3 regions of the Marinoscillum sp. genome follow, and region 1 is predicted to be linked to each of the others. Evidence: riboswitches for the same ligand, from Rfam matches in the RefSeq annotation. Region 1 holds a riboswitch; each other region holds the start of a gene.
What was found. Region 1 has a riboswitch for S-adenosylmethionine ahead of ACO067_RS19500 (homocysteine S-methyltransferase family protein). Riboswitches for the same ligand answer to the same signal wherever they lie in the genome.
Positions count from the first base shown of each region.

Region 2: another riboswitch for S-adenosylmethionine. It lies ahead of ACO067_RS06495 (nitrite reductase); the one in region 1 lies ahead of ACO067_RS19500 (homocysteine S-methyltransferase family protein).
Region 3: another riboswitch for S-adenosylmethionine. It lies ahead of ACO067_RS15100 (O-acetylhomoserine aminocarboxypropyltransferase/cysteine synthase family protein); the one in region 1 lies ahead of ACO067_RS19500 (homocysteine S-methyltransferase family protein).

Region 1 is NZ_CBDDJZ010000001.1:4,565,606-4,573,085, forward strand. Features, by position in the region: gene ACO067_RS19470 (histidine phosphatase family protein) at 1-243, shown strand, start outside; gene ACO067_RS19475 (NYN domain-containing protein) at 240-980, opposite strand; gene ACO067_RS19480 (hypothetical protein) at 979-1,224, shown strand; gene ACO067_RS19485 (transposase) at 1,330-1,920, shown strand; gene ACO067_RS19490 (CBU_0592 family membrane protein) at 1,964-2,209, opposite strand; gene ACO067_RS19495 (Ppx/GppA phosphatase family protein) at 2,308-3,213, opposite strand; SAM riboswitch class I at 3,299-3,415, shown strand; gene ACO067_RS19500 (homocysteine S-methyltransferase family protein) at 3,467-4,495, shown strand; gene ACO067_RS19505 (four helix bundle protein) at 4,501-4,860, shown strand; gene metH (methionine synthase) at 4,860-7,480, shown strand, end outside.
Region 2 is NZ_CBDDJZ010000001.1:1,499,728-1,507,207, reverse strand. Features, by position in the region: gene ACO067_RS06515 (NADH-quinone oxidoreductase subunit N) at 1-429, shown strand, start outside; gene ACO067_RS06510 (amidophosphoribosyltransferase) at 438-2,324, shown strand; gene ACO067_RS06505 (tryptophan-rich sensory protein) at 2,360-3,112, shown strand; gene ACO067_RS06500 (OmpA family protein) at 3,306-3,779, shown strand; SAM riboswitch class I at 3,940-4,050, shown strand; gene ACO067_RS06495 (nitrite reductase) at 4,372-6,489, shown strand; gene cobA (uroporphyrinogen-III C-methyltransferase) at 6,492-7,259, shown strand; gene ACO067_RS06485 (precorrin-2 dehydrogenase/sirohydrochlorin ferrochelatase family protein) at 7,262-7,480, shown strand, end outside.
Region 3 is NZ_CBDDJZ010000001.1:3,533,692-3,541,171, forward strand. Features, by position in the region: gene ACO067_RS15070 (NAD(P)-dependent oxidoreductase) at 1-335, opposite strand, end outside; gene ACO067_RS15075 (methyltransferase family protein) at 379-963, shown strand; gene ACO067_RS15080 (hypothetical protein) at 1,041-1,199, shown strand; gene ACO067_RS15085 (hypothetical protein) at 1,247-1,516, opposite strand; gene ACO067_RS15090 (homoserine dehydrogenase) at 1,614-2,594, opposite strand; gene ACO067_RS15095 (homoserine O-acetyltransferase family protein) at 2,587-3,573, opposite strand; gene ACO067_RS15100 (O-acetylhomoserine aminocarboxypropyltransferase/cysteine synthase family protein) at 3,566-4,891, opposite strand; SAM riboswitch class I at 5,124-5,228, opposite strand; gene ACO067_RS15105 (sensor histidine kinase) at 5,349-6,950, shown strand; gene ACO067_RS15110 (response regulator) at 7,052-7,480, shown strand, end outside.

The DNA of each region.
Region 1 (7,480 bases):
GCTAAGGGAGTTTCTCTGCAAGTATACCAGCCATTTCAGGAGGGGTTTTTAGAGCAGTTAATGGCCGCTTATCCAGGACAGACCGTGGTGGTCTCCGGACATTCCAATACCATTCCGATGTTGGTTAATAAGCTTATTGGTGAAGAGAAATACGAACAACTGGACGAGAGCGATTACAATGATTTGTATATCGTGACCGTTGATCAGCTAGGTGAAGGAACGGATGTTCACATCAATTACTAATCCTTATTGCGAACATAGATCAGCTTGTATTTGCCACCTCGTTGGTTTTCTCTTTGCTCCACTTCGAACTTGTTGATTGAGCTAATCATTGGTGTGAGCTTCTGGAATCCATAATTTCTGGAGTCGAAGTTGGGTTGTTTTTTCTGTAGCAAGCTCCCCACATCACCTAGAAAAGCCCAGCCGTCTTCGTCCGCACAATCATTGATGGTGGCACTGATCAGTTTGATTACTTTATTGGTGATTTTCTCATCGTCAGACTTTCTGGTTTTGGCGGTCTTATTAGACGATTCCTTCTCTTCGGCTTGCTTTAGGATTTCGATGTAGATAAATCGATCACATGCTACGATGAAAGGCTCTGGTGTTTTCTTCTCACCGATCCCGATCACTTTCATACCCGCTTCACGCAATCTGGTAGCCAGTCTGGTAAAATCACTATCGCTTGATACGAGACAGAAGCCTTCCACTTTACCTGAGTAGAGGATGTCCATCGCGTCGATGATCATGGCTGAGTCTGTGGCATTTTTACCGGAGGTATAAGCGTATTGCTGCACGGGAGTGATGGCATTTTCCAGCAGCATGTTTTTCCATTTGGAGAGGTTGGGCTTGGTCCAGTCACCATAGATCCTGCGGATAGATGGGTTGCCATATTTGGCGATTTCCTCCATCATTTCTTTCACATAGGCAGAAGGGATGTTGTCACCGTCTATGAGTACGGCCAGATTCAGGTCTTTGTCCATGGGGTTAAAGGTAGGGTTTCTTGCCGTCTTCGGTGAGTTGATAAAGACTTTCTGGTTACTGATATTAACCTTGCATAGTGGAGATATCTTCACCATGACCTACAAACGTCTAATTGCAAACCTTGTTTGGAGGAAGATGAACAAATACAGTGTCAGAAAAAACTATCTCAATGGGAGAAGTACGAAGATTGACTGGAGCCGACTGGACGTGACTGGAGAGCGACTGGAGCCGACTGGAGGATGACTGGGAAATGACTGGAGGAGCACACCTGAAAAAGGTGCCGAAATACCAGAATTGCGGTATTTCTTCTGAACCGGAAAACATAGATCTTGTGAAGCAATATTCTAAATGCCCGGCCTCTACCAAAACAAATACCGCAGCGATTCTGCACGTCATCCTACGTGGGATTATTCGTCCCAGGCTGCCTATTTTGTGACGGTCTGCACCAAGAATAGAATTTGTTGGTTTGGAGACGTGATCGATGGGGAAATGCATTTGTCACCGATCGGCGTATTGGTCCAAACCGAATGGATGAAAACACCCGACATGCGTCCAGGTATGAATTTAGAATTGGGTGCGTTTCAGGTGATGCCCAATCATTTTCATGGCATTTTAATTATTGGTGGGGCCAATGATAATGATAACGTCGGGGATAGGGACACAACGCATTGCGTCCCTATCCCACAATTTCCATCGTCATCCAAACGTTGGCCCAACCAATTCGGTCCGCAATCCAACAATCTGGCGTCCATTATCCGAGGTGTCAAATCCGCCGTAACCACACAGGTGCGAAAAATGGATGATCGTTCAACATCTGATTTTGCCTGGCAATCACGGTTTCATGACCATATCATCCGGGATGAAGCGTCCTGCCAGCGCATTTCCAATTACATCATACAAAACCCCTCGAATTGGAAATCGGATAAATTTCACCAATAAGGAATAAAAGAAACATGCCGGTCCACATTTGTAGATCACCTCATTAAGAATGTGAAACCACTGCCCCCTTCATCAACTGATACCCACTAAATAGCACCCACACAGAATTCACCACCACGAAGGGAAAAATCCCATTCATGTAAGCATTGTAAAGGAGCATGGCGGAGGAGACCAGATTCAATAGCAGATAGATTCTGGATTTCGCAGTAATGACATGAAAGACGTTGAGCGAAAAGCCCAAGAGGAGTAAAGCTGCTCCACACCAGCCGATGATTTCTATTGAGTTCATATTGAAAAAATTGGTTTTGACATATAAAGTCTGCAATCAGGCGAATTTATCAACTGGAGGGGTGAGAAGTTAAATGATTATGAGTACCATTAGGTACATTAACTGTTCTTCACAAAAATCTTACCTCTGCTTGGGTAGTACTTTTCAAACAGGTAATAGTTGATACCATCTTTCAGACCTACATCTGGCACCATCATGTTTTTGGCACCGGCAGCCATCATCGCATGCACGTAAATCTCCGAAGCTGGCACGATCACATCCGCCCGGTCAGGGTTCAGTTGCAGTCTGTTGAGGAGCTCATCCATGGTCAGGTTGCGCAAGTAGTCTTGCACACGCATGATGTTTTCCAGACTGATCTTTCGTTTGGAAGCTCGGGGAGAGAGTTCATAGATTTTATTGATATTTCCTCCCGTACCTATGGCAGTTACCTTCTCTTTATGTCCTTTCAGTTCATCTTTTACCCATTTTTCTATTTCATTCCAGACCTTGGGTGAATCATAATGTTCCATTCGGCGCACAGATCCGATCTTGAAGGACTTGGAAGCTACCTTTTTTTGCTTGTAGTAAAAATTCAGCTCAGTGCTACCACCACCCACGTCAACATGCAGGTAGATTTTGTCATCCAGATCCAGGCTGATCACCGAGTTGATCATCTCGGCTTCTTTCATTCCTGAGATAATATTGATTTTTAGTCCTAGCTCATCTTGTGCGCGCTGGGCGAGTTCTTTTCCATTTTTGGATTCTCGCATCGCAGAGGTGGCACAGCCATAGTAGTGATCTACCTGGTAGAGCTCCAATAGCGTTTTGTAGGCACTCATCAGCTTAAGGAAACGCTCCTGATTGTAGGTGCTGATTTGTTTGTTGGCAAACACATCCTGTCCCAGTCTCAAAGGAAAACGAACATATTGAAGCTTCTTAAAAGTGATGAGCTTTTCGTATTCGATCACTTTGGTGATCTGAAGGCGGATGGCGTTGGAACCAATGTCGATAGCAGCGAGTCTCATTTCAGGTAAAATTAATTTTTTACAGACAGGGGAACTGACAAAAGAGGATTTTTATTCTATTATTTGGCGTGTATATTTGCATCCACATTTATCGAGAAAGGCTGAGGGATTGGGCCCTTTGAAGCCTTGGCAACCTTTTCTGACCATGTCAGGATTTCGGTGCCACTTCCCAGTGAGACCTAGAGTCTTACAGAGATAAGTGATCCACACTACTGATACCTTTCTCCCTTAAATGTGCTTAAACGACAAACGAATGAGCAAGCTATTAGACATAGCCAGGGAAAGAGTGTTGATACTGGATGGTGCCATGGGTACCATGATTCAGCGCCACAAACTGGAAGAAGACGATTTTCGTGATGATGAACTCAAGGATCATCCATCTCCGCTAAAGGGGAATAATGATTTGCTTTCATTTACCCGTCCCAAAATTATCAAAGAAATACACGCGCAGTATTTTGCTGCTGGTGCTGATATAGTAGAGACTAACACCTTCAGTGGTACCACCATAGCCCAGGCAGACTATGGACTAAATACCGACTATTGGGTGCATAAAATCAACTTTGAGGCAGCGAAGATAGCTAAGGAAGTTGCTGTGGAATTTACAGCTAAAGAACCCCATAAACCAAGATTTGTGGCTGGCTCCATTGGACCAACCAATCGGACTGCATCTCTGTCTCCAGATGTGAATGACCCTGGTTACAGAGCGGTGACATTTGACGGATTAAAACAAGCCTATAGCACACAAGTCAGAGCGTTGATAGAAGGTGGGTCGGACATACTTTTGGTAGAGACTGTATTTGATACGCTCAACGCAAAAGCTGCGCTGATGGCTATAGATGAGGTTTGTGCGGAGTTGGGGGTGCAAGTACCAGTGATGGTTTCCGGTACAATCACCGACGCATCAGGCCGAACACTTTCTGGCCAAACAACAGAGGCTTTCCTAATCTCCATTTCTCACATGCCGCTATTAAGTGTGGGTCTCAACTGCGCGCTAGGTGCCAGTCAGTTGAGACCGTATTTGCAGACCCTATCTGAAAAAGCAAACTTCCTGGTAAGCGCACACCCTAATGCAGGTTTACCGAATGAGTTTGGAGAATATGACCAGACTCCAGAAGAAATGGGAGACCAGGTAGAGGAGTATCTGAAAGAGAACTATATAAACATACTTGGTGGATGCTGTGGAACTACCCCTGAGCATATAAAAGTAATAGCGGAGCGTGCTCGGCGGTATTCGCCTCGGCAGCTTTCGGTGATCAGTGAACAGTTATCAGAAATCAACTAAGAAGAATGTCATTTCAATTTGAGAATTTAACAATATGGCAAAAGTCTCTGGACTTATCAATTAAAGTCAGTGAGCTGGTTAAGTCATTTCCTAAGGAAGAACTATATGTATTAAGTAGTCAAATGAAAAGAGCTGCTGATTCAGTGGTTTTAAATATAGCTGAAGGTTCTACAGGACAATCGAAGAAAGAATTTAATCGATTTTTAGGAATTTCATTGAGGTCAGTAATTGAAGTAGTGAGTTGCTTGTATTTGGCCAAAAGTAGGCAGTTAATAAATGATGAGCAGTTTAAAGTACATTATGATGAGTCTTTGATTATCACCAAAATGATACAGTCATTTCGTAAAACGTTAACAACAATCTGATGACTGAATACAGGAAACAGAATACTGACTACACCCTGAAACTCTCGGGTCTGGAGCCGCTTGTCGTTACCGCTGAAACGAACTTCGTGAATGTAGGTGAGCGAACCAACGTGACCGGTTCCGCCAGGTTCAAACGATTAATCCTCGAAGATCAATACGACACGGCGTTGGAAGTGGCATTGGATCAGGTGCGTAGTGGTGCACAGATCCTGGATGTTAACATGGACGAAGGTATGCTGGACGGTAAGGCTGCGATGGTCAAGTTTCTGAATTTGATTGCGTCAGAGCCAGAGATTGCCAGGATTCCGATCATGATTGATTCCTCCAAATGGGAAATCATAGAGGCGGGTCTGCAATGCATCCAGGGAAAAGGTGTCGTGAATTCGATCTCCCTCAAAGAAGGAGAAGAGCCTTTTCTCTATCAAGCCAATAAGATTCGACAGTACGGTGCAGCAGTGGTGGTGATGGCCTTTGATGAAGACGGTCAGGCGGATACCTATGAACGGAGAATTAGCATCTGCAAAAGGTCTTATGATTTATTGGTTGATAAGGTCGGATTTAACCCGGCAGATATCATCTTCGACCCAAATATTTTTCCAGTTGCGACGGGAATTGATGATCATAACAACTATGCAGTAGATTTTTTCAAGGCGACCAAATGGATTAAGGAGAACTTGCCTGGAGCGAAGGTGAGTGGAGGAGTTAGTAATGTGTCTTTTTCCTTCAGAGGAAATAATGCAGTAAGGGAGGCCATGCACTCAGCGTTTCTATATCATGGCATCCAGGCTGGAATGGACATGGGCATAGTCAATGCCGGGATGATAGAGGTGTATGATGAGATTCCAAAAGACTTACTGGAGCATGTAGAAGACGTGCTGCTTAACCGTAGATCAGATGCGACCGAAAGATTACTCGCTTTCGCTGAAAAAGTAAAAGGCACCGGGAAAGTAAAGCAGGAAGATAATGAGTGGCGAAAGGGAACGGTCGAAGAGCGATTGAAGCATGCCCTGGTCAAAGGAATTGTGGATCACATCGAAGAAGATACTGAAGAAGCTCGTCAGCAATATGACCGACCTCTTCATGTCATAGAAGGGCCATTAATGGATGGAATGAACGTGGTAGGTGACCTGTTCGGGTCTGGTAAGATGTTCCTGCCACAAGTTGTGAAAAGTGCCCGGGTGATGAAAAAATCAGTGGCTTACCTCATTCCATTTTTGGAAGAAGAAAAGAGACTTTCTGGGGAGGAGAAGAGTAGCAAAGGAAAGATACTACTGGCCACGGTGAAGGGTGATGTTCATGATATTGGTAAAAACATAGTGGGAGTAGTGCTCGCGTGCAATAATTACGACATTGTTGATCTGGGAGTGATGGTGCCAGCCGATAAGATATTGGATGAGGCTGCTAAAGTCGGCGCAGACATTATTGGTTTGAGTGGGTTGATCACGCCTTCACTGGACGAGATGGTACATGTGGCAGAGGAAATGGAGCGCAGAAAGCTGAAGCTTCCACTGCTGATAGGTGGAGCGACTACTAGTAGAGTTCACACAGCGGTGAAAATCGCACCAAAATATTCGGGTCCCGTCATCCATGTATTGGACGCTTCCAAAAGTGTAGGGGTCTCTTCGGACTTACTCGGATCTAAGAAAGAGGCACTAATCAGCCGTACACAGGATGAGTATCAGGAACTTCGCATTGGTCACGAAAGCCGACAATCAGAAAAGGCGCATGTGAGTTTTGAAGCAGCCAAGGCCAATAAAACAAGTATAGATTGGGCGAGCTATACTCCTCCGAAACCGGTGAAAACAGGCACTCAGGTATTTGATGATATTTCTTTGGATGAGCTTCGCTCATTCATTGATTGGACCCCTTTCTTTTCTACCTGGATGCTCAAGGGAAAATTTCCACAAATCCTCGAAAACCCAACGGTCGGTGCGGAAGCTAAAAAACTTTACGATGAAGCCAACGCTATGATCGATGCGCTGATAGCTGGGAACAAGTTACAGGCTAAAGCAGTGATAGGAGTCTGGCCCGCAAATAGTGTTGGTGAGGATGTCCAACTTGCCAATGGTACAAAATTCTGTTTTCTGAGGCAGCAGGGCAAAAAGGGTAGTAATCTCCCAAATATTAGTTTATCGGATTTTATTGCACCATCAGATTCTGGTAAAGAAGACTATCTTGGAGGGTTTGCTGTCACCATATTTGGAGCTCAGGAGTTGGCCAAATCCTATGAGGACCAACATGATGACTACAACGCTATTCTGATCAAAGCAATTGCCGATCGGTTTGCCGAAGCTCTTGCCGAAATGATGCACATGAAAGTTCGTAAGGAAGTCTGGGGTTATGCTCGTGATGAATCGATGGATAATGAGTCCCTGATTAAGGAAAAATATCAAGGAATACGACCTGCGCCAGGCTATCCGGCTTGTCCAGATCATACGGAGAAGCCTATTTTGTTCCAATTGCTTGATGCGGAAAATAATATTGGTATTAAACTCACGGAAAGTATGGCTATGTACCCCGCGGCCTCTGTAAGTGGGTTTTATTTCTCTCATCCAGAGTCGAAGTATTTTGGACTGGGTAAAGTCTATAAAGATCAGATAGCTGACTATGCCGCCAGAAA
Region 2 (7,480 bases), 3.1 Mb from region 1:
GTGGCGTTATTCGAATCCAAAGGGTTAACCACCATCGAGCAATTTGCTGGATTGAGCAGCAAGGAAAGCTATTTGGGAGGTATTGTGGTGGTTGCCATGATCGCACTGGTCGGTTTACCACCAACCTCTGGTTTTACGATCAAATTCTACCTGTTCACGATCATGTGGGAGTGGTGCCAGTCAGTGGGCGATCCATGGGTGCTCTCTTACTTAATAGTGGCTGTAAGTAGTGTCGTATTTTCTCTCTTTTTCTATCTCAAGTTGCCGTACTTCATCTTCTTTAAGGAAGGCAAAAATCTAAATTATTCCCGGTCATCACTCAGTCAGCGGATCATAGCAACTATTTTCACACTCTTGGTGTTATGGTTATTCTTTAGCCCGGAAATATTGAATAACATTGCAAATAATATTAAATTCCTTGACTGGTAAACTGACTCATGAGCGATCCTATTAAACATGAATGTGGAGTAGCCTTACTTCGACTGAGAAAACCTCTCCAATATTATATTGATAAGTACGGCACGCCAGCTTATGCAGCTAAGAGGATGTACATTCTCATGCAAAAGCAACACAATCGAGGGCAGGATGGCGTTGGATTGGCCAATATCAAGCTCAACATGCCTCCGGGTACACGGTACATTAGCCGCTACCGGACTACCGCACAGCAACCAATAGAGGAGATTTTTGGGAAGGTCAGTAAGAAATACAATAAGGCTCAGAAAGAAGGCAAGGAAAACTTCTACAACGCGCAGTGGATGAAAGAAAACTATGCGTTCACTGGTGAGGTGTGGATGGGGCACCTCAGGTACGGTACGCATGGTAAAAACAATATTGAGAGCTGTCATCCTTTCCTGAGACAAAATAACTGGAGGAGTCGTAACCTGGTAATGGCCGGCAACTTCAACATGACCAATGTGGATGAGCTATTTGATAAGTTGGTAACATTGGGTCAGCATCCTAAGGAAAAAGTAGATACAGTGACCGTGATGGAAAAGATCGGTCACTTTTTGGATGAGGCCAATCAGGCAATTTTCGATCAGTATCGAGGGATGAAAACCAACCAGGAGATCACAGATATCATTGAGGATGAGATCGATCTCAGGCGGGTATTAGAAAAGTCCTGCCGGGATTTTGATGGTGGCTACACCATGACCGGAATGGTCGGGTACGGAGCTTCGTTCGTGGCCCGTGATCCTAATGGCATCCGTCCGGCGTACTTCTATGCAGATGATGATGTAGTGGTAGTGGCATCAGAAAAGCCTGCCATCAAGACGGCTTTTGATTGCAACTACGATGATATACAGGAAGTTAAGCCTGGTCATGCTCTAATTATCGATAAGGACGGCAGCTACAGAGAAGAACAATACATCCAGCCAAAAGAAAAGAAATCATGTTCGTTTGAGCGGATCTATTTTTCTAGAGGAACAGATCCGGATATCTACAACGAACGCCGAAAGCTCGGTGAGTTGCTGATACCAAATGTGCTAAAGGCTGTCAACTTTGACTTAAAAAACACGGTATTTAGCTACATCCCCAATACAGCAGAAACCTCGTTTCTTGGATTGCTCAGAGGGGTAGATAATTACCTCATCGATAAGCGGAAGGATATCATTCTGGACAATAAACCAAGTGTAGAGTCCATGGAGGAGCTCCTATCTTTTAGGCCTAGAGTGGAGAAGCTAGTGCTCAAAGACGCTAAACTCCGCACCTTCATTACTGACGATCAGCATCGCGATGATCTGGTGGCTCACGTTTATGACACCACGTTTGAAGTGATCAAAAAGAAAACTGATACTCTGGTAATCATTGATGATTCGATCGTGCGTGGAACTACCCTGGAGAAGAGTATTCTTACACTTCTGGATCGATTGGAGCCTAAGAAAATAGTCATCGTTTCTTCTGCACCACAGATTAGATTCCCGGATTGTTATGGAATAGACATGAGCAAAATGAAGGAGTTTGTAGCCTTCAGGGCTGTACTTGCTTTGCTCAAGGACCACAATAAGGAATATCTGCTGGATGAAGTATTTGAAAAGTGTCTGGCTGCTAGCGGCGATAAGAACCAGCCCAACTATGTGAAAGAGCTTTATGAGCCTTTCACGTATGAACAGGTGTCACAAAAGATCACGGAGATCGTACGGCCTAAAAACATGAAGGCTGAGCTGGAAGTAGTTTATCAGACTGTAGAGAATTTGCACAAAGCTTGTCCTAATCACCTGGGTGACTGGTACTTTACAGGTGATTATCCTACTCCTGGAGGAAATCGTGTGGTCAACAAGGCGTTTGTGAACTTCATGAAAGGAGTCACTGTCAGAGCATACTAGCCCAACATTCTCATAATTAACTGGTTGAAGGGGGTATGAGACAATATCAATACCCGATATTCAATTCGGTTGTTTTAGCGATTACGCTGGTGGTTAACTACTGGTCCAATACCGGCTTCTTTAATGACCGGACGATTGCCGATGTGAGTAGCAAGTACAATAATTTGCTTACTCCCGCTGGATATGCTTTTTCCATCTGGGGTATTATCTACCTCTCACTCATTGCTCTTGTTATCTATCAGTGGATAGTGGCTCGTAAACGTCCAGTGCCCGTGCAGAAAGTAGGGGCTTTACTCATAATCGCTAACTTCTTAAATAGCATATGGGTAGTTGTTTGGCTTTATGATTACCTGGCAGTCAGCGTGCTGGTGATGATAGGGCTGTTAGTGACCCTCACACGATTAAATACTCGACTAGCCCATTGGGATACACAAGTCAAATCCGACTTATTTTTAGTGCACTTTCCAATATCACTTTATCAGGGCTGGATTATTGTAGCGCTGGTGGCCAACTTCTCCGCTTTTTTTAAAAGCACCGGCTTTAATTTTCTGCTCACTCCAGAGCTATGGGCTATTTTGGTTTTGGTCATTGCTATGGCTGTGTACGTGTTCCAAACCAACCAACTCAATCAAGTGGTCTCTACATTGGTGGGCGTCTGGGGAATATCAGCTATTGGAGTAAAGCAACTGGGTGAGGCACAAGGGGTTTCTCTTACCGCCTTTATTGTTGCAGGTATTTTGCTTATCTACGTTTTAGTGACTCCACTTCGCAAATTACTCACCAATTAAATTGATTTTACCGGTACTTTAAGTCGTTTTTGCTAAGTGCATGACAATCAGTACGGTGTGACTGGATTGCAATATTACCTGTTTGTTAAATGGTAATATTAGAAGATTAATATATAACAATATAAAGAAATTGATGTTATCTTTATATTAGACGAAACACACCACAACTACTATGAACTACTCAAATCACTCGATGAAACAGCTATTATTTAGCTTTTTCATCCTTTGCTGTGTTAGTCTGTTTCCAGCGTATTCACACGGAGGGACAGACCCAGCTAAAGTCACACCAAAAACCAATAACATCAGCACCCGAATCATTCAATTCGAGGTGGACGCAAAAGCTCCCGATGCACCTACACAGGTAAAGGAGTTTATTGATGAACTAAAGGTACAGTTCGCCGATCAGCCACTGAATATTAAAATAGTCGGGCGTACATGTGACCTTGGACCCAAAGCTTACAATCACCAGCTCGCGACTCAGCGTGCCTACGAGGTTATGGAAATGATGATGAATAAGGGTTTGAATATTGATTATCTGGAAGTAGAGAGTCTTGGAGAGGAGCAGCCGCTCGTTCCTAATACCTCCGAGCAAAACAGAAGGAAGAATCGATCGGTGGCAATTCACGTACAGTCCGGGGCACTCACTGAATTTTTAGCCTCGCTTTAAGGATAAGCGATTTGCCTCTTATTATTTTGGTAATATTTGATTTTACTGCCTTTAATTTGGTTAAATCATAATTTTCAGAATTATTTTAGTTAAACATGGGTGATGGGTTTTGAAAGTTCAAAAATCCATCACACCTTTGTCTCATCAATTCAGAGTAATTGATTTATAAAGAAGCGTGGAGAGACAGGCTCTGAGAAGCGCTAGCAACCTAAAAGCAACATTCAAGGTGCTAAGTCCTGATTCGGGTGATATTGCCTGGAGAATATGAATTAATAAAGATGAAAAAACAAAACATTTTAAAGCTAGAAGACAAACACCACCTGATAGGTGCAGTATGTTGTTGTTGCTGTTGTAGATAAGTCTGACACTTTATCTATTTCATTTTTAAGCAATAAACAATTACTCAATGTCTACTAGACCAAATTTCCAAATTCTTATTACAACCATCTGCTGCGCATGCTGTATGTGCTGTGCATGTTGTATTTGTACCATTCAATCCCGGATACAGTTATAAGTAATAAAATATCAAAGAACTATAACAAACCCCGGGAGATTATTTCTGGGGTTTTTTTATGCCAAACCAACAACAATAATGAGCACTAAAACCATTTCTAAAGAAGCCAAATCAGACATTGAGGAGCTGAAGGATAAGATCCAAAGTTTTAAGCTGGGACAAATTCCTGAAGAGCGCTTCAAAGCCTTTCGATTGGCTAGAGGAGTTTACGGTCAGCGTCAGCAGGGTGTACAAATGTTTCGCTTGAAACTGCCATTTGGAAAGATTACTGCAGACCAACTGGAAACAGTGGCCAACCTCTCGGAGCAGTACACCAATGGTAACCTGCACCTCACCACCAGGCAAAACATACAGCTACACTATGTGAAACTAGATGACTCACCGGCCATATGGGAGGCGTTAGAGACGGTAGGGGTCACCTCTAAGGAGGCTTGTGGCAATACCGTGAGAAACGTAACTGCCTCGCCATTTGCAGGAATAGATCCTGAGGAGCCTTTTGATGTTTCGCCTTATGCTCAGGGTGTATTTGAATACTTTTTAAGAAATCCGGTTTGCCAGGAGATGGGTCGCAAGATCAAAATTGCATTCTCATCATCTCCAAGTGATTCGGCATTTACTTACATTCATGATTTTGGGTTTATTCCTAAGATCAAGGATGGAGCATTTGGGTTTGAAGTTATCGTTGGAGGAGGCTTGGGTGCTCAAGCTTTCATGGGTCAATTAGCCTATGAATTCCTGCCACAGGATGAGTTGATTCCGTTCATTGAAGCTGGTCTCCGGGTGTTTGATCGCTATGGTGAAAGAGAGCGCAGACACAAAGCTCGACTAAAGTTCTTGATTGATCCCAAAAAAGGTATTGGTTTGGATGGGTTCATGAAGCTGATCGAAGAGGAGCGCAAGTCCCTGCCATATCATACCTATAAAATCAACACGAAGAAAGTAATCACCCGGGTGCCGGAGGACAATTCTATTCTTACGGTAGAAGACATAGCTACTGATGAGAACTATGATACCTGGTTTAAAACCAACGTATTTGAACAAAAACAAGAAGGGTTTTTTGCTGTGAAGGTGCGCATTCCTCTTGGAGACATCAAGTCACCAGAGGCTAGAAAACTGGCAGACCTTGTCCGCTCGTATGCAGCTGATGACATCCGGTTTACTTTGAATCAGGGGCTGTTGCTGAAGTATGTGCGTCTGGAAAATATCCCGGCGATTTACGCAGGATTGAAGGAATTAGGCTTTGCTGCAGCTGGATTTGATACGCTGGCTGATGTAACTGCTTGCCCAGGTACTGATACCTGTAATTTGGGTGTGACGAATAGTACGGCTCTTGCATTGGAGTTGGAAAACCTGGTTCGTGATGAGTTTCCGCATTTGATTGATGAGGAATTGATTAAGATCAAAATCAGTGGTTGCATGAACTCCTGTGGGCAGCATATGGTGGCCAATATCGGTTTTCATGGTTCCAGTATCAAAAATGGAGACAAAGTAGCTCCGGCTATGCAAGTGGTGCTTGGCGGTGGTGTAGACCCGGACGGGCAAGGCAATATTGCAGAGAAGGTGATCAAAATCCCGACCAAACGGATTCCAGAAACGGTGCGAGAGATCCTGAATAACTATGAAGAAAACAGCTTTGATGGGGAGTACTTCAATGCCTACTTCAGACGTCAGGGCAAGCGATACTTCTATGATGTGCTCAAGCATCTTGGAGATGTGAAAACCCTCGCAGATAAAGACTATCAGGATTGGGGAAAGGTAGATGATTTTGTGCCGGAAATCGGCGTTGGTGAGTGTGCAGGAGTGATGCTGGATCTGGTAGGGACCATCATCAACGATGCTAATGATCGACTGACCAGTGGACAAAAAGCTCTGGAAGAGCAAAAATGGGCCAATGCCATCTACTATGCCTACAATACGTTAGTGATTGGTGCCAAGGCGATCTTGCTACACAAAGACATTCAGTGCAATACCCATGCAGGTATTATCGAGGATTTTCAAAATGAAGTGATCAACAAAGGAGAATTGTCAGCGATTGGTGATTTTGCCGAACTAGTCCTTCAGATTAACAAATATGAACCGACAGAAGATTTTGCCAAGTCCTACTTGGGTCAGGCAGAGGCCTTCTTTGCGGCTATCAACTCCCTACGAAATGGTGAGGCAGATAAATTAGTGATCAACGAATTTTACAAAGCTTAAGGATGTCTGGTTTTTCAAAAGTTACATTAGTTGGTGCAGGCCCTGGGGATCCAGAGCTAATCACGCTCAAGGGAGTAAAGGCACTTGAAAGTGCAGATGTGGTGCTCTACGATGCACTGGTGGATCCAGAGTTGTTGAAATATGCTCCAGAAGCGCTGCACATCCCGGTAGGCAAGCGTGCCGGCAAGTCATCCGTATCGCAAGACACTATCAATCACTTGATCGTGCAGTATGCTAAGGAAATGGGACACGTGGTTCGGTTGAAAGGTGGAGATTCTTTTGTATTTGGTCGGGGTTTTGAAGAGAAGACCTATGCGGAGAAGCACGGACTACAGGTAGATGTGGTACTGGGGATCAGCAGTATCATGCTGCCGGGCTATTTTGGAGTTCCATTGACGTGTCGGGGGATCAATCAGAGTTTTAGCGTGGTGACAGCTACTACCAAAGAAGGTAGCTTGAGTGAAGAGGTCTTGAATGCCGCTGCCTGGTCACCTACTACGCTTTATTTCATGGGTTTGGGTAAGCTTGAACTTATTGCAGATGCTTATACAGCCAATGGACGCGGTGACTTACCTGTAGCTATCATTAGTAAGGGCTCTCATGCTGACGGTGATGTGATCAAAGGAAAAGTCTCAGACATAGTGGCAATAGCTAAAGAAAAGAAACCTGCTGCTCCAGCGCTCTTGGTATTTGGTGAAGGTGCAGCATTAGCCACCAACGAACAGCAGCTCAACCAGTGGTGGGAAGCTGCCAAAACAGAAGTTGCTTGAATATGATACAATCAGACGGTAATGTACTTTTCCCTGTTTTCATCAAACTACACCAGGTACAAACGCTGGTGGTGGGAGGAGGTAACGTGGGCTTGGAAAAAGTGGAAGCATTGCTGAAAAATGATCCCAATGCCAGGATTACTGTGATTGCTCCAGAGATCAAGTCCGAATTGGTGGATTTATCCAATCAGGCTGAAAATATTCAATTGATTAATCGCAAG
Region 3 (7,480 bases), 1.0 Mb from region 1:
TTCTGATCCAGCAGTGATCGGAGTAGTTTTTGGTTATATGGCTGCTTTTTAATGGTGTGGGAAAAGAAAAAGTAGGTTTTTCCAGAAAGTAAGTTTGGGATAGGTACCTCCTTCACTCCAAGTAACACATCGCAATCATCCACATTTTTTACCAGGGTTAGTCCTTCATTTTGGTAATCTTCGTCAGTGAAACATCTGATATCTGAGGACTGAACAACCACCTCTACATCCGGGAAGCGTTCTTTTACTTGCTTGGCCTGAAATGGGGTGAGGGGGACTCTTCGGTCTATAGGTACTTTTCCTTCCTTAATAATACCGATTTTGACTGCTGCCATAGTTGTTTATATTATCTTGATGGCCGCAAATTTAAACTTTTTGATGAGCCTAAATACATATCTGTTTATTGCTTCGCTTTGGATTATTTATTTGTTGGTGCACAGTTCGCTGGCTTCTGGTAAGGTCAAGCGCTGGGCATCAGACAAACTGCAGGTAGGCCCGACCTGGTACCGTTTGATATACGCTATACTAAGTATTGTTGGTATTGGATTTGTGTTGATGCAAATGGCAGTCGCTGAGAAGCAGGTATTGTTCACATCGCCAGGATGGCTAAAATATGGAGCGATGATTCTAGCTTCCTGGGGTGTGATATTGGTGGTGGTTTCGTTTAGACATCTCTCTGGACTCTCCTTTCTGGGTTTGAAGAGAGAGGAGTCAACGCACCTTGTACGATCAGGTGTTCATGGTCATGTGCGTCATCCGATCTACAGTGGTACCATTCTGATTCTGATTGGAATGTTCTTTTATCATCCTACTGACATTATTTTGGTAAGCGACCTAATCATTTTTCTATACTTACCATTTGGTATTAAATGGGAAGAAGATAAGCTAATGGATCAGTTTGGTGCAGCGTATGAGCAGTACAGAGAAGAAGTGCCTGCGCTGATTCCGAGACCTAAAAAATAATTGGCGAGAACATGAGGCTTTTTGGCAAGATCGTGACGGGTGAGTGTTGTACATTTGAGTAAATAAAATCGCCCGATATGCCCACAAAATCTACCAAAATACATCCGTTGGAAAATTACATACAAAACTGGCAAGCCTTTAATGCAGTGGACAGGAGACAGTTTCATATCCAAATGCTACAGACCCTGGGAGCTTCCTTTCTGTACATGGCTGTCATATCGTTTCTCACGGCATAAAAAAAGGCGACTGTTATGTCGCCTTATAATATAAATCAAACAGAAATTTAAGTTTTTGCCTTTGCTTTAGCTCCATCTACAATGCCTTTGGCTTCATCTATTAGCGCCTTAGACTTGGAGGCATATTTTTCTACTACATCATTGTAAGACCCTTTGTACTCATCTAGTTTTTTGTCCAGTGATTTGCGGGTTTTCTTGATGTCTTTCTCAATTTTCTTGAGCTTTTGCTTGCTTCCTTTTGGGTCTGCATAGTAGGCAATTGCCAGTCCAGATGCTACTCCTGTGATGAAAGTTAAAAGTGTTTTGCTAGCGCTCATATCGTTAATAATTTAGATTCTAAATAATAATCGGTATACATTAATCAACGACAGCACCAACCGATTGTTTGATTTTCACCAGATTAATCCGCTATCTCTAAGCGGATTTTTTCAATCCACCGATACTTTTTCTAGCGCCATACCTGAAGCCTGAAAGGACCAGTGAGAGGTCATTTAAAACGGCAGCTCCGGTGGGAAGACTTCCTGCTCCTTTGCCAGTATAGACTTGTTTGCCAGACAGATTGCCATCGATTACAATCGCGTTGTTTTCATGCTCAATCCCGAACAGTTCGTCATCCTGAGAAATGAGTTCCGGTTGGACTTTCACTGAGAGTTTACCATTTTTCCTTTTTGCTGTGGCTATGGATTTGATCTTCAATCCCTGAGCTTTTGCCAGATCATAGAAGTGATCTTCCATGTTGGTGATGCTTTCTACCCTCAGCTGATCCAGGTTACCAATCGTTTCACCAAATGCATGGTAGGAGAGAATAATTATTTTGTATAGGGCATCTCTACCCGAAATATCCTGCTCTGGATCTGATTCTGCAAATCCCTTTTCTTGAGCCAAAATTAGCGCCTCATCCAGCGAAAGCCCATTCTTCTGCATTTGGGTGAGGATGTAGTTGGTGGAGCCATTCAGAATAGCACGAATTTCGTGGATTTCCTGCTGTTTGAAGAATTGTTCCAGGTTTTGCAGTATGGGGATAGATCCACCCACTGACGCCTCATAGATAAACGGAGCACTATAGGTCTGATGCCAGTGCGACACTTCACTGATGTTTTCAGCGATCATTTTTTTATTAGCAGAAATGGTTGCTTTGCCATTGGTAAGTGCCTGTTTCACCACTTCGTATGAAATTTCCGTATCGTCTGTTAACTCTACGATAATATCAATGTCTGGATCGTTGAGTAAAACAGTGGGGTCTGAGGTGAAAAAGCTTTGATCCAGGTCGCGAGGTTTTGCTGCGTCTTTGATGCAGATCTTCTTGATAGACGCATCGAGTTGGCTGGATTGCAGCGCCTGGTAAAAACCTCTGGCTACCTCGCCAAAACCGAAAAGTCCGATAGATTTACTCATGATTGATAAATGTTTTTAGTAGTTGGGTAATGGTATTGGCCTCTGTTAAAAATCCGTCATGTCCGTATTTGGAAGAGATGACTATTACTTGAGAATTGGGGATGTTTTTTGCGATGAACTCCTGCTCGTGAGGGGGAAATAGCATGTCACTATCAATACCGATGACCAGAGTATTTGATTTGATTCGCTTTAATGCAGCTTCTGCCGATCCAAAGTGTCGCCCTACATGGTGGCTATCCATTGCTTTGGACAGGTAATAGTAGCTCTGCACCGAGAATCGTTTTCTTAGTTTTTCGCCTTGATAGCGCTGATAAGAAGATGCTGCAAAGTCATCCCACCGATGATCTACATCCTTTTGAGTGGACTGGTAGGTATCATAGTGTCTGTAAGAAAGCATCGCTATTGCTCTAGCAGCTTCTAACCCTTTAGCAGAATCGATGTTTTCCAGAGCCATTCGCTGGGCTTCATTAAAAGCTATTCCCCAGGGAGAGTGAAAAGCATTGGTAGCCAGGGGCACGATGTTTTCAAATAGTTCAGGCTCCTGTACAGCCCATTCCAGTAGTTGCTGACCGCCCATAGAACCACCAATACCCAGATAGATTTTGTCCAATCCTAAATGTGCCTTGAGGATTTTGTGAGCCTTCACCATGTCGTTGATAGTCACCAATGGAAAGTTCATGTTTTTGGGTCCGGTAGACCCATAGCATGAGCCCAGCATGTTGGCACAAATGATAAAATGTTTCTGCGGATCAATCACCTGGCCAGCTCCTACCATTTCAGGCCACCACTCGTGTGGATTTCCATTAGCAGTAAGAGCGTGAAATACCCACACCACATTGCTTTTGTCAGCACTGAGTGTGCCCCAGGTAGAATAGGCGATCGTCACGTTCCGGAGTGTGTCACCACACTCCAGAACGATCGGATCTTTGGCTTTGAGGATTAATTCCTTTGGCGCTATGGCTGTTATCGTATTACTCATTTATTAAGCTCTGAGCGTATATTTTTTCAAATGCTTGTTGAAAATCAGCTTTTATGTCATCGATGTGCTCAATACCCAGGGATACCCGAAGTAGGTTAGGTAACACACCGGCATTTAGCTGTTCTTCGTTGGTCAACTGCTGATGCGTGGTAGCCGACGGCTGGATGATGAGCGTTTTGGCATCACCTACATTGGCCAGATGACTGACAAGTTTTAGGTTGTCTACCAGGCTGATGGCCTGTTCTTTTTCTCCTTTGATGGTAAAGCTCAAAACTCCACCAAACCCATTTTTTAGATATTTTTTAGCTAATTCGTGATAGCTGCTGCTTTCCAGTCCTGGATAATTTACGGACTCTACCAATGGATGGCTTTCCAGCCATTCGGCAAGTTCCAGTGCATTATCTACTGTGCGCTGTACACGAAGCGAAAGTGTTTCTAATCCTTGCAATAGTAAGAAACTATTGAACGGGCTTAAAGCTGGTCCAAAGTCACGAAGGCCTTCTACACGAGCTCTGATAGCAAAGGCAATATTTGGTAAGCCTAGTGGGTTTCCTTCACCAAACACATCCCAGAAGACCAGTCCATGGTATCCTTCCGACGGTTCAGTGAACTGAGGAAACTTGCCGTTGGTCCAATTGAACTTCCCACTATCGATGATCACTCCACCTACACTGGTTCCATGACCGCCAATCCACTTGGTTGCCGAAGCTGTCACTATAGCAGCACCATGTTCGATCGGTCGGAACAAATATCCGCCAGCCCCAAAGGTGTTGTCAACAACCAATGGAATTTCATGCTTGTCTGCAACCGCGGCAATCGCCTCAAAATCAGGGACATTGAAACCAGGATTCCCAAGTGTCTCTAAATAAATGGCTTTGGTCTTATCATCGATGAGCTTTTCGAAATCTTCAGCCTGATCGCTTTCTGTGAAACGTGCTTCTATTCCAAGTCTTTTGAAAGCTACCTTAAACTGATTGTAAGTGCCGCCATAGAGAAAGGATGAGGATATGAAGTTATCACCAGCCTGAAGGATGTTGTTGAGGGCAAGGAACTGGGCAGCCTGTCCTGATCCGGTTGCCACAGCCGCCACTCCACCTTCCAAGGCCGCTATGCGCTTTTCAAAAACATCCGTGGTTGGATTCATGATCCTTGTGTAGATGTTTCCAAACTCCTTGAGTGCAAAGAGATTGGCTCCATGTTCGGAGTTTTTGAAGCCGTAAGACGTGGTTTGATAGATAGGTACTGCGCGTGATCCAGTAGTAGGATCTACTTCTTGACCTGCATGTAATTGTAGTGTTTCGAATTTATAATCAGACATTGCTTTTGCTATTTAAGTGTAATAAGAAAGAATTGTATGTGTGCTTTTCTGACACTGAGACAGTCAAAATGACCAGGCCGGCAAGTTGAATAAGATGCTTATTTCAAACTCGCGTATTAGTGCATGCAGCACATACAGCAACGTCGTCTGCTGATATGATCAGAAATAATTGTGTGACTAGCTTCAATGCCTTGCAGAGAAGCGTTTGCTTTCGCGAACGAGATGCTGTTGAATTTCATAACTATCAATTTATCGTTCAGGGATTAGCACCTTCCCGTTTAGGGTGGGGGTTGCTAGCGCTTCTCAGAGCCTGTCTCTCAGCGCTTCTTTATAAATCGATCATTTGCCGATTTGAGGAGCAAACGTAATACGGAAAGTTTAGTTTGCAAAATCAATTTATCAAAAGCGGAAAAATCAACCTGTTAATTGATTAATTTGAACGAATATTCACCGCTGCATGAAAATCATATTTTTCAAGGGAAAATTCGAAAAGACCGTATTTATAGCATTGATGATTTCAGCTCTGGCGGCTTCTGGACAAATATCCGAACCCTCCAGGAAGGGGTATTCCAAAAGTGGTTTTTTGGAAATGATAATGGATAGTCTACAAGTCTCGGAGCGGGAAAGCGATACCGTCAATGTCATTCGTTTTGCGGCAGTGCTTACCACAAATTTGCATGGAACTAAAGCACGAGAGCAGGCGCAATTTTATGTGGATTTGGCTTATCGCTATGCTCAAGCATATTCAGGTAGGAATTTTGTTCCGGATATTTGCAATAGATATGGCATGCTCTATTTTGCCTTTGCCAAGCATTATAAGGATCGTGATTGGGATCTGGCATTAAGTAACCTAGATTCTTCAATGTACTGGCATGGGAGAGCAATTGTGGAGGGAAATCCAGTAACAAGAGGTTGGGGACATAGGGGGATTTTAAGTGGTTATCTACGAAAACGGGAGTTTGGACTTGGAGATTTCCAAGATCAAATTGAGAATCATTATCAACAAATAATGTCCTTGTTGGAACAGTTTGATGATCCACAACTGTTTGACCATGCTTCTGGATTATATACTAAGTTTTTACTAGATACTGATCGTTTAGCTGAGGCTAGAATACTGCTCGATGAGATAGCGAAAAATGCTGAACTGACAGAGTTGAGAAACGAGTTTTCTTACTACAAAAATCTTCATCATTTTATTGCCAAATCACATGGTCTGGATACTCTGATTGCACTTTCTGAACTTGGGATGAGTTTCTATGAAGCAAGGATTATTGCGGCTCATGAGGAGTCTTTTCATGAAATGGACCAAAAGTACAAAGTGAGCAAGACAAGTGAACAACTGGAAGTGACCAATGATTTGCTAAACGAATCAAACTTCAGAGTGTTGTTGCTAGCATTGATCCTTATTGTCTTTACAGGTGTTTTGATCATTCTATTGATACTCTACCGCAGGAATAAACGATTGTCTATTAGAAATTCACTTCTTCTAAGGGAACAAAATCATCGAGTAAAGAATAATCTCCAAATGATTTCGAGTCTACTGAGTTTACAATCCCAAAAGTTGCTGTCTACTGATGCGAAAGAGGCTCTTTCTGATAGTCAATCGCGGGTAAACTCTGTAGCCCTACTTCACAGGATGCTGTATGAGGGTGAGAATATTGGTAAGGTCAATCTAAAGGAATACCTTCAAAGTTTGATCGATGAGATTACTTATGCGGTCAATCGAGAGATTACTTACCAGATAAGAATTGACGATGTGGTCAATCTGCCAGTAGAAAAGGCTACCAGCCTTGGATTGATAGTTAATGAGCTCTTAACCAACAGCGTCAAGCATATTCCTGATGCCACGGCAATGGAAGTACACCTTAGCCTAAGCATGAAGAGAAACGTATTGATTCTGGAGTATGGAGATAACGGACCAGGTGTAAGTGCTGATGTTTGGGAGCGCTCAGCTTCGTTTGGAAATCAGCTTGTCCGCATTCAATCGAATCAGCTGCGGGGTACTTATAGCATAGAGAGTGATGCTGGCTTTCGCTATCGATTGAGTCTCCCAGCCTAGCAAGAAGGTACTGACTATTGACAAGAAATAATCGAGCTTTTGCAAGACCGATTGATTAAGTACTGATTGTGACGTAGTTTACAATACAAACTGCCACACCCATGCCTTATAGAATCTTAACCATCGAGGATGATTTACTGATAGCAGAGGATCTACGATTTAAGCTTGAGCAACTTGGATATGTAGTGGTAGGGAATGCTCGATCTGGCGAGGAAGCGATCAAGAAAACGAAAGACTTCACCCCAGAGATCATCATTGCAGATATACTCATAGAGGGAGATTTGGATGGTGTGGAAACAGTCACCAGAATTTACCAATTTCATCGGTGTCCGGTCATTTATCTTACGGCCAACTCTGAATCTGTGACGGTAAAAAAAGCCATGCAAACTCACCCAGCTGCTTTTTTAATCAAACCATTCAAGATCAGTGAGTTCACTATCAATATTGATTTGGCAATAGCTAATTTCAAGTCGAAAAATCAGCCTTACGAACCGTCCTCGGATGCGATATTCGTGCCTGATAATTTTTTA